Regions from separate parts of the Nonomuraea sp. KM90 genome, predicted to be linked through region 2. Evidence: riboswitches for the same ligand, from Rfam matches in the RefSeq annotation. Region 2 holds a riboswitch; the other holds the start of a gene.

Region 1 (4,407 bases), on a different contig from region 2:
GGCCACGAGCAGCAGCACGCAGGTGGCCAGCAGCTCGCCCTCGGTCAGCTCCCGTACTTGCGTCAGGGCGCTCAGGAGGTCGTCCCCGGGGCGCTCGCGCCGGATCGCGGAGAGCTCGCGGAAGTAGTCGCGAAACTCCCTTCTGGCGCGCCCGGTTTCCGATACGAGGTCGTCTGTAAGCATCGGGTCAAGGCCGCGAGCCAGGATCTCGCTCCAGCCGCGGAAGCGCTCCTCGTCCTCCGGAGGCACCCCGAGCATCTCGCTGATGACCATGACCGGCAGCGGGTACGCCAGGCCGGACACGAGATCGGCCTCCTCGGGCAACCCGGCGACCAGCTCGGCGGTGATCGCCTCGATCCGCGGGCGGAGCCGTTCCAGCATGCGCGGGGTGAAGGCCCTGCTCACCAGGGCACGCAGCCTGGTGTGGTCGGGCGGGTCCAGCCACAGGAACGATTCGACGGGCTGACCTGGGTTGTTCCGGTTCGCCTCGGCGGAGCCGCGGCCGAAACGCGGGTCGCGCAGCAGCACCGTACAGAGCTCGTGGGTGGTGGCGACGAGCAGCCCGCCGCGCGTGCGGAAGAGAGGCCCGCGCGCGCTCATCTCGCGATAACGGGCGTACGGATCGCGCAGGAACCCTTTGTCGAACGGGTCGAAACCCAGGACGTCCGCCGCGCTCATCGACGCCGGATCCGGAGCTGGAGAAGACTCGACGAGATCACTCATCGGGCGACGATCGGTGCCGACATATCGCGAGTACGTCACATATTTCGGATCATGTCAATAGTGCTCGTCAAGGGTGGAGATTGTCATGCTTGACGACCTTTCCAGGATGCGTTTACCGTCTGCGAGGAGCAACTTTGGCCGGGTCGATCGGTCCAAGTTCTGCTGTTGGGGGGGAGGGCTCCCGATGGATGTGCTCACTGAAGGTGTTGAGCTGAGCCATGCGGACCTTGCGTTGCTGGCGGAGCTGGCCAAGGGGGTCACGGTCGACCGGGTGGGGAGACGACTGGATATCAGCGGGCGGACGGTACGCCGGAGGTTGCGGGGCATCTGCGACCGCATCGGCGTGGCCACGGCGATCGAGGCGGTGGCCTGGGCTGCCCGCCGCCAGTTGATCTAGCGGCGGGCGGTGCCCGGGGCTCAGTCGGCGATGCGGACGGCGCCGGCGAACGGCCGCCGGGCGATCGAGGCGATGCGGACGACGTCACCGGTCTGCGGCGCGTGCACCATCATGCCGCCGCCGAGGTAGATGCCCACGTGGTGCAGGTCGTTGTAGAAGAAGACCAGGTCACCCGGCCGCAGCTCCTCGCGGGAGATGTGCCTGCCGGCGGTCCACTGGCTGCCCGTGTAGTGCGGCAGGGAGATGCCCACCTGCTGGTAGGCCGCCATGACCAGGCCCGAGCAGTCGTAGGAGTTCGGGCCTTCTGCGCCCCAGACGTACGGCTTGAGCTGCTGCGTGAGCGCCCACCGGGCGGCCTGCGCCGCCTTGCCGCCGCCGATGATCGGCAGGTTCACGCGCACCGCCCGCGTGCCGGGCCGGCCGGCCTCGCCCAGCGCCCGCTGGAACAGGTTGCTCTCGACCTTGGTGACCAGCTTGGTGATCTTGTCGCGCTTGGTGTCGAGCTCGGAGACGAGCTCCTGGACCTCCTCGATGCGCGTCTTGGCGCCGGCTCTGGCGCGCTCGGCGGCCTCCCTGGCCCTGGCGACCTGGTTGACCTCCTCGCCCTGCTGCTGTTCGAGCACGTACGTGGTGGCGGCGCGGTCGAGGAAGGTGTCGGGATCCTCGGAGGTGGCGAACGCCAGCGCCTTGCCCAGGCCGCCGGTGATGTAGGCGTTCTCGGCTAGCAGGGCGGCCTTGGCGCGCTTGGCCTCGAGATCGGCCTCACTGGTCGCCAGCGTCTTCTGCGCGGCCTCGGAGGCCTTCTTGGCGGTCTTGAGCTTCTCCCGCTGGCCGTTGTACTCCTCGGACAGCGTCTCGATCTCCGTGTGCATCTTCTCGACCTGCTTGGCCAGGTCCTGGAGCGACGGTTTGGGGTCCGCGGACGCCGAACCGACGGGGATGGCTATCAGCAGCGCGGCGATTGTGACACTTACCACACCGAAGCGGCGCGGTCGCCGGGCCCGTTCCGGAGGGCGGGCGTGCTTGCCCGCCGCCTTCCCCCCACGGTTGAGCGTGAGCTCCACCAACCAGCTCCTCTCATAGACGCCTACCGGGTTAGCTGACGGGTTCGGGCCGGAGCAGCCCTACCGAATGATTCGGATTCACCCCAGTGGTGGCGTCGGGTGACGCCACCGGCGGGTCCCCGGCTCCCCTCGCGGGGATTGGGCGTGTCCCCCTCGTCGCGATACGCGGGGAACATCGTCGCAGGACACTAATGCACTCCGGGTTCGTGCTCAACCAGAACTGCCGAGTCTGTAGAGGTTTCACAACCGAAGGGTCACAAGGTGATCTCGTGCACGCTCGTGCAGAACCGACTTTATGTCCTGTTTGCCGTCGATGGGGCCGAATGCAGAGATCCGCGGGGTGCGTGCCCGCATGGCAACGGGATGTAACAGGATGAGCCCAGAGATGGGAGTTAGGGCTGAGCCGTAATGACATCTGTACTCTGGAGAGCCATGGAGCAGGTGGCCGAACTGACAGTGCCCGAGACCGCGGTGGTGGTCCGGCGTGCCCGCACGCCCGACGTGCGGACGGTCAGGCGCCTGGTGGACACCTACGCGGGCGCGGGACCGCGGCTCCTGGAGAAGGCCACGGTGACCCTGTACGAGGACGTACAGGAGTTCTGGGTGGCCGAGCTGGGCGGACAGGTCGTCGGCTGCGGCGCACTCCACGTGCTCTGGGAGGACCTCGCCGAGGTCCGCACCGTTGCCGTGGACCCCGAGTGCCGGGGGATGGGCGTCGGCCATCGGATCGTCTCAGCTCTCATACAGCAGGCGAAGGATCTGGGTCTGCGGCGTGTATTCTGCCTGACTTTTGAGGTCGACTTCTTCGCGAGGCATGGCTTTCGCCCGATTCAGGGCACACCGGTCTCCCCTGAGGTGTACGCCGAACTGCTGGCCTCGTACGACGAGGGTGTGGCGGAGTTCCTCGACCTGGAACACGTCAAACCGAACACCCTGGGCAACACCCGCATGCTGCTCCATCTGACATCGGGTGACGCGGACCTTGACCAGATGGAAAGGTGATTGTTGATACCTATGTCGATACGTTGGGCAGCACAGGCATGTGTCCTGACACGTGCCACATGCGCACTCGAAGCGAGGTGACACGGTGAGCACCGGACAGCCGCCGTATCCACAGGACGAATCCGGCGAAAATTCTGCGCCTGCCACCCCCTACGGGCAGCAGAACACGGGCCGCCACCCCGGCGAGCCCGATCCCGACGTCACTGTGGTCGGCTACCGGGCGGACGATGCCTACGGGCAGCAGCCCCAGTACGGCCAGCAAGGCTATGGCCAGCAGCAGGGCTACGGCCAGCAACCTCAGTACGGCCAGCAGCAGGGCTACGGCCAGCAGCAGCCGCAATATGGCCAGCAGGGCTACGGACAGCAACAGCCGTCCCAGCCCGGCTACGGCCAGCAGGGCTATGAGCAGCAGCAGGGCTACGGTCAGCAGCAACAGCCGGCCCAGCCCGACTACGGTCAGCAGGGCTACGGCCAGCAGCAGGGCTACGGTCAGCAGCCGCAGTCGGGCCAGCAGCCGCAGTACGGTCAGCAGCAGGGTTACGGCCAGCAGGGTTACGGGCAGCAGCAGCCGTCCCAGCCCGACTACGGCCAGCAGGGTTACGGCCAGCAGCAACAGCCGTCCCAGCCGTCCCAGCCCGACTATGGCCAGCAGGGCTACGGCCAGCAACCGTCCCAGCCTGACTACGGCCAGCAGCAGGGCTACGGCCAGCAGCCGCAGTCGGGCCAGCAGCCGCAGTACGGTCAGCAGCAGGGTTACGGCCAGCAGGGCTATGGACAGCAGCAGCCGTCCCAGCCCGACTACGGTCAGCAGGGTTACGGTCAGCAGCAGGGCTACGGCCAGCAGCCCCAGTCCCAGCCTGACTACGGTCAGCAGCAGGGTTACGGGCAGCAGCAGCAGTCCCAACCCGGCTACGCCCAGCCCGGCTACGGCCAGCAGCAGTACGGCGACCAGCAGCAGTACGGCCAGGCCTACGGGCAGCAGCCCCAGGCTTACGGCCAGGGCGGTTACGGGCAGCAGCCCGGTTACGGCCAGCCCTACGGCCAGCCGGTCGGCGTCCAGCCGCCCGGGGCGCCGGCGCCGCTGGCGGAGTGGTGGCAGCGGCTGGTGGCCAGGATCATCGACGGTGTCATCTTCGGCATCGTGCTGTTCCTGGTGCAGTTGGTCCTCACCCCGCTCTATCCCTCCTACAGCTCCATCACCGGGATCACCAGCGGCCTCAC
Region 2 (4,407 bases):
TACATCCGCATGATCGGCATGCTGCCGCCGCGTCCCGGCGACGAGCCCGGCAAGCTCAGGAGCACCGCGACGGGCCCGTGGCAGGGCCTGATCGAGTCCGCCCGCGACGCCGCCCAGGAAGAGGTGCGGCCGGGCGACGAGGAGAAGGTCTTCTACCGGAAGAAGTGGTGGCAGAAGGTCATCATCATGTCCGGCGGCCCGGCGATGAACTTCGTGCTCGCCTTCGTCTTCTTCAGCATCCTGCTGGTCGGCATCGGCCTGCCCACGCTGGCCCCGATCGTCTCGCCCGAGACCAACACGTGCGTGATCCCGATCTCGGAGCAGCGTACGGAGTGCAAGCCCACCGACAAGCCCACCCCCGCCGTCCAGGCGGGCATGAAGCCCGGCGACCACATCGTCGCCTTCAACGGCCAGAAGATCGGCTCCTGGGACGACGCCACCCGCCTGATCCGCTCCCACGGTCCCGGCGCGGTGCGGCTGGGCATCGTCCGCGACGGCAAGCCGATGACGGTCAACGTCACGCTCATCGCCCAGGACCGGCCCAACCTGGAGGACCCGCAGAAGATCGACAAGAACGTCGGCTTCCTCGGCGTGCTGCCCACCGAGGTCATGCAGCAGCAGACCATGGGCCAGGTCATCGGCTACATGGGCGAGCTGACGGCCAGGGTGGCCGGCTCGCTGCTCAACCTGCCGGAGAAGATGGTCGGCGTCTGGCACGCGGCCTTCTCCGGCGAGGAGCGCGACCCCGAGGGCCCCGTGGGCGTGGTCGGCGCGGGCCGCATGGGTGGCGAGATCCTGGCCTCCGACCAGCTGTCCACCGAGAAGAAGATCGCCATCTTCATCAACCTGCTGGCCGGCTTCAACCTCGCGATCGGCATGTTCAACCTCATCCCGCTGCTGCCGCTCGACGGCGGCCACATCGCCGGCGGGCTGTGGGAGGGCATCAAGCGGGCGTTCGCCAGGATCATGCGGCGGCCGGAGCCGGCTCACGTGGACATCGCCAAGGTGCTGCCGCTGACGTACGCGATCGCGATCGTGATGATGATCATGGCGGGCCTGCTCGTCTACGCCGACCTGGTCAACCCGCTCACGCTGACGAACTGAGGCCGCCGTGGACGCCCTGGAGCGGCTGCGGGGCCTGTGCCTGGCGCTGCCCGAGACGACCGAGCGGCTCTCGCACGGGGAGCCGACGTGGTTCGTCAGGGGCAAGAAGACGTTCGTGATGTTCGCCGATCACCATCATGACGATCGGCTGGCGTTCTGGTGCGCGGCCCCGCCCGGGGTGCAGGAGGAGATGGTGGCGGAGGACCCCGAGAGGTTCTTCCGGCCACCGTACGTGGGGCATCGGGGGTGGCTGGGGGTCTACCTGGACGTGCCGGACGTGGACTGGGCGGAGATCGCGGAGATCGTGACGGACGCCTACCGCCGGATCGCCCCCCAGTCCCTCGCCGCACGCCTGCCCTGACCCCGGGCCCGGCGCGGGTCGGCGCGGGTCGCCGCGGGTCAGTTCATCGAGATGTGCACGTGGTCGAAGTGGTTCTCGGTGACGCTGCCCCGGTCGGACATCGTGCTCCAGCCCGATCCGTGGTTGATCCGCTGCTTCCAGATCACGTACTTGACGCCCAGCTTGTCCTGGTTCTTGATCGCCCAGGCCGCGATCCGGTCGCCGAGTGCGTTGTTGACGGCGGTGGGCATCGAGCCGCCCGTGCTCATCATGAAGTCGCAGGCCCGGCCGAGCGGGTGCTCGCCGCTGGAGCCCGAGCGGAAGCAGCCCACCTCGAACGGCAGCGAGAAGTTCTTCTCCACCTGAGCCTTCATCAGCCGCGTACGCGAGGTGATGTTGTCCGTTCCCGTGGGCAGTTCGGGCGCCCAGGAGCCGTCGGACTTGCGGCCGGTGCCGAACGGCACCAGGTCCTCGAGCTTGTCCTTGATGTCGTCGATGACGTCCTCGGCCTCGTCGCGCTGCTCGGCCACCGTGGCCGTGTCCGACTCGATCCGGGCCGCCAGCGCCGCGGCCTCCTTGCTGGCCTGCTGCTTGTCGTCGCGGGCCGTGGCGACGCCCTGCACGACGGCCTGCTGCTCGGCGGTGAGCTGTTCGAGCAGGGCCGCGCTGCTGGCGTTCTGGGGCAGCATCAAGGTGGGCACGGACGGGTCGGCGTTCTGGTAGCGCAGGCGGGCGATCTCGGCGACCCGCTGCTCGGCCGTGGTCAGCGCCTGCTCGGCGGTGGCCAGCCTGGCCTCGGCCGTCTCGGCGGCCTGCTGGGCCTTGGCCAGCTCGACGCGCTTGAGGTTGTACCGCTCGATGAGCTTGTCGACCTTGGTGTTGAGCTGTTTGAGCTGGGCGCGGAGTTCGGCTTCCGTGGGTTTGGGGGCTCCCGACGCCGCGGTCGCCGGGAGGACGGCGATGGCGGCGGCGGCGATGAGACCGATGGCAAGAGTCGCGGGGGACGAAGCCGCCACGTAGGTGTTCCTCTCCCTCTGCCGGCCGGGTTAGCTGACGGGTTCGGGCAGGGGAGTTGATCCCTACCGCCGAAGCGGATTCACCCCAGGTGCGATGGGTCCCCGGCTCCCGGGCGACGCGCTCGGGATTAGGCGTGCCACGGCTGTTTCGGCCGGTGCATATGGGGATATTAGTGGTAGATCACGAGTCATGCGACCTTAAGTAGAAATCTATTAGTGATCTACTTGTGATCGAAGCATGCGTGCCGCCTCCTCCGGCAGCACGTCGTTGACGAAGGCGCCCATCGCGGACTCCGAGCCGGCCAGATACTTGAGCTTGTTCGCCGCCCGCCGGATGCTGAACAGCTCCAGGTGCAGATAGCCCAGCTCCCGGTCCTGGCGTACGGGTGCCTGGTGCCAGGCCGACACGTACGGCATCACCACCCCGAACAGCCCGTCCAGCGCCCGCAGGACCGAGGTGTAGAGGGGCGCGAACGCGGCCCGCTCCTCCTCCGTGAGCGCGGCCAGGTCGGGCACCTGCCGGTGCGGATAGAGGTGCACCTCGAACGGCCAGCGCGCGGCGGCGGGCACGAAGGCCGTCCACAGCTCGTTGGCGGCCACCACCCGCGTCCCCGCCTCCCGCTCGGCGGCCAGCACGTCGGCGAACAGGTTGCCCGGCCCCTTGTACCGGGCCGCCGCGCCGAGCTGCAGCCTGGTCCTGGGCGTGACGTACGGGTAGGCGTAGATCTGGCCGTGCGGGTGGGCGAGCGTGATGCCGATCTCCGCGCCCCGGTTCTCGAAGCAGAACACCTGCTCCACGCCCTCGATCGTGGACAGCTCGGCCGTGCGGTCGGCCCACGCCTCCATGACGAGCCCCACCTGGTCGTCGGAGAGCTTGGAGAAGGAGGACGAGTGGTCGGAGGTGAAGCACACCACTTCACACCGGCCCACACCCGGACGGACTTCGCTCAGGCCGCCCACTTCCTCGTAAGTCCCGAAATTTCCGGAGAAAGAGGGGAAGCGGTTCTCGAACACCACCACGTCGTAGTCGTAGGCGGGGATCTCCGACGACCGCGTGTCCGACGACGGGCACAACGGGCACTCGGCCGTGCCGCCGGTCGGCAGGAACGTCCGCGTCTGCCGGTGCCCGGCGATCGCGATCCACTCCTCGGTCAGCGGGTCGTAACGCAGCTCGGAGGCCACGGGGCGGGGCTCCAGCGGCCGCCGGTCGATCGCACTCCTGTCGGCGTCGTCACGCCGGTCGAAGTAGATGAGCTCCCGGCCGTCGGCCAGATGGGTGATGGTGCGCTTCAAAGCGAGCCCTCCGCGATGATGAGTTCTCCGGCCCGTTCGGCCAGCTCTGTTCGTGCGTCCTCGGGCAGCCCCGCGTCGCTGATGACCACGTCGGCCTCGGTCAGCTCGGCGATGGTGCTGATGCCGACCGTGTTCCACTTGGTGTGGTCGGCGGGGACCACCAGCCGGTGCGCGGCCGCGACCAGCTCCCTGTCGGTCTCGGACTCGAGCAGGTTGGGCGTGGTGAACCCGGCCCGCACGCTCATCCCGTGCACGCCGAGGAAGAGCGTGTCCACGTGCAGGCGGCGGATCGCCGCCACGGCGACCGGGCCCACCAGGGCGTCGGACGGCGTGCGCACCCCGCCGGTCAGCACGACGGTGCGGTCGGCGCGCGGGTTGCGGTGGAAGACCTCGGCGACCGGGATCGAGTTGGTGATCACGGTCAGCTCGGGCACGCCGATCAGGTGGTGGGCCAGCGCCCACGTGGTGGTCCCCGCCGACAGCGCCACGGCCGTGCCCGGTCGTACGAGCGTGGCCGCGTGCCGCGCGATGGCGTCCTTCTCCTGCTGCTGGCGGGCGGACTTGGCGGTGAAGCCGGGCTCCTCGGTCGAGCCGGGGCCGAGCGCGGTCGCGCCCCCGTGCACCTTCTCCAGCAGCCCGCGTTCGGCCAGCACC

Evidence for each region. Region 2 has a riboswitch for cyclic di-AMP ahead of ACTWPW_RS22125 (coiled-coil domain-containing protein). Riboswitches for the same ligand answer to the same signal wherever they lie in the genome.
Region 1: linked by a shared signal. The riboswitch ahead of ACTWPW_RS25575 (C40 family peptidase) and the one ahead of ACTWPW_RS22125 (coiled-coil domain-containing protein) in region 2 are both predicted to bind cyclic di-AMP.

What each region holds. Positions count from the first base shown of each region.
Region 1 is NZ_JBQQCB010000026.1:5,350-9,756, reverse strand. It holds gene ACTWPW_RS25585 (cytochrome P450) at 1-723, opposite strand, end outside; gene ACTWPW_RS25580 (LuxR C-terminal-related transcriptional regulator) at 908-1,120, shown strand; gene ACTWPW_RS25575 (C40 family peptidase) at 1,141-2,184, opposite strand; cyclic di-AMP (ydaO/yuaA leader) riboswitch at 2,190-2,339, opposite strand; gene ACTWPW_RS25570 (amino-acid N-acetyltransferase) at 2,617-3,186, shown strand; gene ACTWPW_RS25565 (RDD family protein) at 3,272-4,407, shown strand, end outside.
Region 2 is NZ_JBQQCB010000020.1:15,338-19,744, reverse strand. It holds gene ACTWPW_RS22135 (M50 family metallopeptidase) at 1-1,104, shown strand, start outside; gene ACTWPW_RS22130 (MmcQ/YjbR family DNA-binding protein) at 1,112-1,465, shown strand; gene ACTWPW_RS22125 (coiled-coil domain-containing protein) at 1,504-2,460, opposite strand; cyclic di-AMP (ydaO/yuaA leader) riboswitch at 2,466-2,605, opposite strand; gene galT (galactose-1-phosphate uridylyltransferase) at 2,674-3,753, opposite strand; gene ACTWPW_RS22115 (DeoR/GlpR family DNA-binding transcription regulator) at 3,750-4,407, opposite strand, start outside.